3 regions of the Novosphingobium sp. ES2-1 genome follow, and region 1 is predicted to be linked to each of the others. Evidence: riboswitches for the same ligand, from Rfam matches in the RefSeq annotation. Region 1 holds a riboswitch; each other region holds the start of a gene.

The links. Region 1 has a riboswitch for cobalamin ahead of IM701_RS21515 (TonB-dependent receptor). Riboswitches for the same ligand answer to the same signal wherever they lie in the genome.
Region 2: it holds a riboswitch for cobalamin, as region 1 does, so the genes downstream of both, IM701_RS10750 (TonB-dependent siderophore receptor) here and IM701_RS21515 (TonB-dependent receptor) in region 1, are expected to answer to the same signal.
Region 3: it holds a riboswitch for cobalamin, as region 1 does, so the genes downstream of both, IM701_RS04455 (TonB-dependent siderophore receptor) here and IM701_RS21515 (TonB-dependent receptor) in region 1, are expected to answer to the same signal.

The regions. Positions count from the first base shown of each region.
Region 1 covers NZ_CP063449.1:178,418-180,680, reverse strand. Annotated here, with positions in the region: gene IM701_RS21520 (transporter) at 1-345, opposite strand, end outside; cobalamin riboswitch at 744-988, shown strand; gene IM701_RS21515 (TonB-dependent receptor) at 1,100-2,263, shown strand, end outside.
Region 2 covers NZ_CP063445.1:2,220,022-2,222,284, forward strand. Annotated here, with positions in the region: gene IM701_RS10750 (TonB-dependent siderophore receptor) at 1-1,305, opposite strand, end outside; cobalamin riboswitch at 1,374-1,575, opposite strand; gene IM701_RS10755 (cell wall hydrolase) at 1,755-2,263, shown strand, end outside.
Region 3 covers NZ_CP063445.1:900,488-902,750, forward strand. Annotated here, with positions in the region: gene IM701_RS04455 (TonB-dependent siderophore receptor) at 1-1,315, opposite strand, end outside; cobalamin riboswitch at 1,454-1,654, opposite strand; gene cobU (bifunctional adenosylcobinamide kinase/adenosylcobinamide-phosphate guanylyltransferase) at 1,688-2,200, shown strand.

The DNA of each region.
Region 1 (2,263 bases):
GGTCCGTCGCGTATCGGTACGGCCGCTGGCCAGAAGCGGAGTGCCGAAAAGCCCGCCTTGGCTTAACACAACGTCGACAGGTGCGGTCGTTTGTACATACGGCACGGCAACGCCGAACCGTACCCGCCCTTTTCGTACCGAAACCCCGACCGTTGTCGCAACTGTCTCGACCTTCGCTCCAGTACCATAGTCGCCCCGTCGGTATTCCGCTCCACCGAACACTTCACCTGATCCATCGGGGGATGCAGAAGGGCGTGGACGAAGCACCAGTTCCTGCGCAGCCGCAACGGTTGGTGGGAGTACTATGGCAATGAGAAGCAACGGAAGTTTGGAAATACTGCGCATGGAATGGCTCCCGTCAGCCTTGGCGATCGGAGCCGGCTGTCCCATGAAGAACGAATTAGGGAGCTCGCTTAATCCATGGAGCCACGCGCGCCGGATGCGCCCTTGCCATATGCTTGGCACTCGGGGGAGTGGCACCATGCTTCTTGCCGCAAACCGCAAGGGCTCCGCGCGTTCCCTGCTGGCTTCTACTTTATGCTACCGCGTCGGCGTGTGATACCGATGCACAGTTCAGCGAAACTCGGTCCCCTGCGACGGTACGGCCATCTTCTGCGCAAGAGCATTGCCAATGGCGAGGTCAATTCTGGCTGGCCAACACGGCGAGCTGAGTTTTACGCGCCCCCCTAGCCTTTAGCCTGCGGACGCCCTAATGGGCCGGCACGCCATCCGGAGCAATCCAGGTGGCAAATGATCGCGTCGGTGCCCGAAAGGGCTTAAACGGGAACGCGGTGAGGATCGGCATCGCGCCGATCCGAAGCCGAGGCTGTCCCTGCAACTGTAAGCGGCGAGCGCGATGCAACCGCTTCCCCCCCAACGCAGGGGAAGCAGCCACTGGGCCGGACGCAGAATCATGCGAGGCCTGGGAAGGCTTGCATCAAGCATTGACCCGCGAGCCAGGAGACCTGCCGGCGTCTGGTCGCTCTTGCCATGGCCCAGGGGTTGGCCGAGGCACGGTGAACTCCGTCTGAGCGACGCCTAGCCGCCGACACGCGTCGGGCGACAGTGATGTCGCGCGCGCGTCCGGCCCTGTCGCAAGATGCCGGAGTACCCCCGTATCGTGATCAAGACCATTCTTCCTGCCAGCGTGCTGGCACTTTCCCTGACCCCACAGCCCTGCCATGCCGACGCGGCCGACGACGGGGCCGCAACGGCCGACATCGTCGTGTTCGGGCGGGGAGAAACCAAGATCGGCACGGCCCACGCCGCCAGCGAAGGCAGCGTCGGTGGAGCCGACCTGCTGGTGCGCCCATTGCTGAGGGTGGCCGAACTTCTGGAGGCCGTGCCGGGCATGGTCACAGCGCAGCATTCAGGCAGCGGCAAGGCCAACCAGTACTTCCTGCGCGGCTTCAACCTCGACCACGGATCGGACTTTACCACCTACATCGACGGCGTGCAGATGAACTTTCGCACGCATGGGCATGGGCAAGGCTATCTCGACCTCAACGGCCTGATCCCGGAAGTGGTGGCCCGCGAGGACTTCCGCAAAGGCCCCTATCGCGCCGACGGCGGCGACCTGGCTCTGGCCGGTGCCGCGTACATGGCCACGGTCGATGGGTATGATCGCCCCTGGGCCTCGCTTGAAGGCGGCTCGTATGGCTGGCGACGCTTGGCAGCGGGCGGAACCGTCCACAATCTGGCCGGGGGCGACCTCACGCTCGTGGGACAGGCCAAGCTCTATGACGGCCCGTGGCAGGAGCCCGAGCGGCTGCGGCACTATGCCGGGTTCGCCAAGTACCGAGCACCGACAGGCAGGGAAACGCTCGAAGCATCGCTGCACGCCTACCGCGCCACTTGGCGACCGACAGAGCAGATCCCCGAACGGATCATCGGAACGTCGCTCTGCCCCGACGTCTTCTGCTCGCCCGATCCATCCGCGCGGGGCCAGACCACGCGCCTGATCGGCAACATGGCGGTGAAGCAGCCGACATGGCACGCCAACGCCTATGCCCAGTTCTACGACTGGTCGATGTTCTCCAACCCGACTTACGCCGATCCCGACGGGACCAGCGCGCAGATCGCACAATTTGACCGACGCTGGGTCCTGGGGCTGACCGCGCAGAAAAACTGGGCCGTCGGGCCTGCGCTGGCGCTTTCGACCGGCATCGAGAGCCGGTACGATGCAATCGGCAATATCGGCGTGAACCGGACGGCCCAACGGCGCTTCCTCGCCTCGCTCGGCCATTACCAGGTCAAGGAACTA
Region 2 (2,263 bases), on a different replicon from region 1:
GAGCGTCGGGGCCTTGAAGCCCTCGCCATAGCTGGCGCGCAGGCGGAGGTTATCGACCAATTCGAACGCGCCGTTGGCACCGAAGGTCCAGGCCGTGCCGAACCGGCTGTGATCGTCAATGCGGACACCGGCGGCGAGGCTGGCGCGATCGCTGCTCCAGCCAAGCAGGGCGTGGCCCGAGGTGAGGTTGGCCTTGGCCTGTGCATCGAAAGTGCTCGAGAAGCGCGTCCATTCGCTGTCACCGCCGAAATCGAGCGTGAAATCGGCAGGCAGGTTGACGCGGCCCGTCAGGTCAACGCGCTCCGAGCGGCCCTTGTAGCCGTAGGACGGATCAGTGCCGAAGGTCGGGTCGTAGTAGTCGCGCTTGGTATCCGAGATCGCGAAGCCGGTGTTGAGCGTGAGATTGCTGCCGGTGAAGCGCAGTCCGATGCGGCCCGAGGCCTGTCGCGTGTCCTGATACTCAGGGGTATCGCCGAAGCTGTAGGTTGGCGGGGCGAAGCCGTCGATGTCGGTGCGGGTGTCGGCATAGCGGGCGGTGGCGACGATTGCGAGGTCTTGCGAGAGGTTGATGCGCCCGCGCCCGCCGACGCGCCACTGGCGGAAGCCATCGGGCTCGGTGCCGACCGCTGCGGCCGAGACGCCATCACTGCGGCTGTAGCCGCCGTTGACGGTGAGCGCACCGAAGTCTGACGCGATGCCTGCTGCAGCATCGGCGAGATAGCTGTCGTTCGCGCCCAGTTCGGCACTGGCTTCAATGCCGTTGAGATCGCGCGACTGGACCGCGATCACGCCGCCGATGGCCGCGCTGCCCCAGACGATGGAGTTGGAGCCGCGCAGCACGTCGATCCGCTCGACGCCGCCGGGGGTCAGCGTACCGAAGTCAAAGCCGCCCGAGGGGGCCGAGACGTCTTCGAGGCGAACGCCATCGACGAGGACGAGGACCTGCTCGGCATCCGAGCCGCGCAGACGCACGCCGGTGAAGCTGCCGGGGCCGCCGTTGCGGGTAATTGTCAGGCCGGGGACGCGTTCGAGGACGCGGGTGATGTCGGGACCCTGGATCGACTGGATTTCGTCGGCGGTGATGACGGTGACGGGCTGGCCGGTCTTGCTGAGCGGGGTTTCGCTGCCGGTGGCAATGACGGTGATGGTTGCCGGGTCGATCTTGTAGTCAGCGACAACGACATCGTCGGCCTCTTGCGCAAATGCCGGGGCGGCAAACGCGCCAAGAAATGCGGAAGCGGAAACGGAAAGCAGGTACTTCTTCACAGGACGCAACTCCGGCCACGAACGGTTGATGCCGTCCATGGCGAGAGGTGCGCTGGGCCATGAATCTGGCGCGCCTCGTCGCGTGCGCCCGGTACACCCCGCCCGGCCGCGGAACGACTACCATCGGCAGGTTTCCTGGCTCCCGGGTCATCGCCCGCTGCCCGCCTTCCCAGTACCGGGGATCGAATCCGGCACCAGTGGCATCACTGGACAGCGCGCTCTCCGGTTACAGTTGCGGGGGCAGCGCCGGATTGGAACCGGCTTCCCTCTTAGCCCGTGTTACCGGGCACCGTTGGCGTCGGCGCGGGGAACTAGCGGGAACTTTGCTGCGCTGCAAGAGGAACTACGTACTTGGGGGCAAGTCGGCGGTGGAGGTTAACCGGATCGCAGGAGCTTGTGCCGCATCGGGACAGCGGGAAATGCGGCCGTGCGCGAGGGGGCGCAAAAGGTTAGCGCAATTGAGGATTTTCAGGATTCAGCCCAGCCCCATGCCTCTCGAGCTTGCCTATCGCCCGATCGAACTGCCCGGCGTGGCAGCGACGGCTTATGGCGAGCAGCGTCCGCGCGATTTTGCGGCGCGGATCCGGCGCCGGGATATGCGCTCGATCCGTAACGCCTTGCGCGCGCCTTCGCTTATGCGGCAGCGGCTGGGCGGCGTGGCGATGTTCGGCGTGCTGGGTCTGCTGCTCGGGCCGACCGGGTGGGGCGAACCGGGCGGCGTTCAAGCGGCTGTCGCGCGCGCGCAGATGGCGGGACTGCAACCGTTTGAGCGCGGGGGTGACAGCTTTCCGGGCTCGGCGTTCTACTGGCTCGACACCAGCGACAGCGGGCTGATCGCGCCGACAGAAGCGCAGGCGAAATGGGACCAGAGCCATTCGGATGCCGAGATCCTCTCGGCCCGTCCGGTGTCGGCGGCCGGGTCGAGCGAGGACCGCTGGCGGGCTCTGCAGTGCCTGACCGCAGCAATCTATTATGAGGCGGCGAGCGAGCCTGACGG
Region 3 (2,263 bases), on a different replicon from region 1:
TCTCGGGCCTGAGCAGCTTGTTACCGTAGTCGCTGAACAGCTGGTACAGCGACGGCGTCTTGAAGCCCTCGCCGTAGCTGGCGCGCAGCACGGTGTTGCCTTCATTCGGCGTGAACAGAGCACTGGTGGAAAAGGTCGTCTTGCCGCCGAACGTGTCGTGATCGTCATGACGCAGACCCGCGCTCAGGGTCAGACCGGCGACCGGCTTGGCGCTAAGCTGGCCGTAGAAGCTGTTGATCCGCGCACTAGCGATGGCGAAGGGGCCGCCATAGCTTGACGTGCGGAAGCTGGCCTTTTCGGTTTCGGCACCGAAAGTGGCGCTCGCCGCATCGGTGATGTCGAAGTTGCCCTGATATTCGAACCGCTCGTTGCGCCCCTTGGCGTTGAAGGTCTCGAATTCGATGCCTCCCGTCAGATCGACGTTTCGGCGGCGGGTATCAGTCAGCGTATAGGCGATACGGTTGCGGAAGCGTCCGTCGAACAGCGCCGCGTTCAGGCCGGCATAGCCGATCAGTTCCTTGGTCCTGGCGAACTCTGGCGTGTCGCCGAAGCTGTAAGTCGGCGGCGGGAAGCCGTCGATGCCGACCTTGCCGTCCGAATACCAGCCGCGCAGGTCGACCGAGACCGCATCCGACAGCGCGATGTTGAACTTCGCGTTTGCGCCGATGTTGCGATAGCCGTCTCGTTCCGTGCCGCCGCGCGTCTCGTTGAAGGTCGAAAAGCCGTCAGTGCGCAGATAGCCCGCGCCGACATTTGCCGAGACTGGGCCGAACTTGCCCGAAATATTGCCGACCACACGCGCCGTATCGCGCCAGCCATATTCGCTGGCGAGGTTGAGGGCGAGCTTCTCCGTGGGCGCACGAGTGACGATGTTCACCACGCCGCCGATGGCCTGACTGCCCCACAGTACGGACTGCGATCCGCGGACAACCTCGATCCGCTCGATATTGCCGGTCAGTAAATTGCCGAAATTGAAGCCGCCGCCGGGGGTGGAAGGATCGTTGAGCTTCACCCCGTCGAACAGCGCAACAGTCTGGTCGCTCTCCGCCCCGCGAATGTTGACCGAGGTGGTAGTGCCAAGTCCGCCATTGCTGGTGACGGTGATCCCAGGCACCGAGCGCAGCAGATCGGCAACTCCGGCCGATTGCCGGGTAGCGATGTCATCGAGCGTGATGACGGTGACCGACTGGGCGACTTCGGAAGTGGATTGCTGGGTCCGATTGGCGGAGACGATGATGGTCTCGGCGTCCTCGGCATGTGCGACGGCAGGCAGGGTGGCTGCGGAAAGCAGCAGTGCAGTCTTCAGAACACGCATGGGTTTCCCCCTTTTGAACAACGTCAAAAGAGTCGCACGACAGCGATCACGCGTGTGGGACGAAGCCACCGCATGCGACTCTGGCTAAGTCGTCACGCGAGGGAACCTCGATCATCATCCGGCACACCCCGTCCGGACAAAAGAACGACCGTTACGGGCAGGTCTCCTGGCTCTCGGGTCAGTGTCGGCCGCTTCACCTTCCCGGCCCGAAGGCCAGTGGCATAACGAAGCGGCGACTCGCCGATCACAGTTGCGGGGGCAGCTCCGGACCATGGCACGAAGCCATTCCCGGATTCCCTATTCATCCCATCGCTGGGAACCTGTAACGCTCGCGCCTTTGTCGCAGAACAGCATGAAAGGCAAGTGGGAGCAGTGAACGGCAAGACGATTCTGGTTCTTGGTGGAGCGCGGTCGGGCAAGAGCGGCTATGCCGAAGAACTGGGCGATGCCCTGCCAGGCCCGCATATCTACATCGCTACCGCGCAGGCATTCGATGATGAAATGGCCCAGCGGATCGCCCGTCATCGCGCCGACCGGGCCGGCCACTGGCAGACGGTCGAATGTCCGCTGGAACTGTGCGAAGCGATACTGGAAAACGATAGGGAAGATGGCGTCATTCTGGTCGACTGCGTGACCCTGTGGCTAAGCAATCTGATGCTTGGCGGCCAGGATATTGCGGCGGCGCGCGCTTGGCTGGCCGGGCTGTTTCCGTCGGTTCAGGGCACATTGCTGCTGGTGTCCAACGAAGTAGGCCAGGGAATTGTCCCGGACAACGCTTTGGCCCGGCAGTTCCGGGACGAGGCGGGCTGGCTCAATCAGGCCATGGCGCGCGCGGCCGATGAGGTGTGGTTTGTGACTGCCGGGATTCCCACCCGGCTGAAATAGTTTGTCGCCAGTTTACGGTAGGGGAGCTTGCGCAGGATCAGCGGTGGCAACGGTCGGCCATCC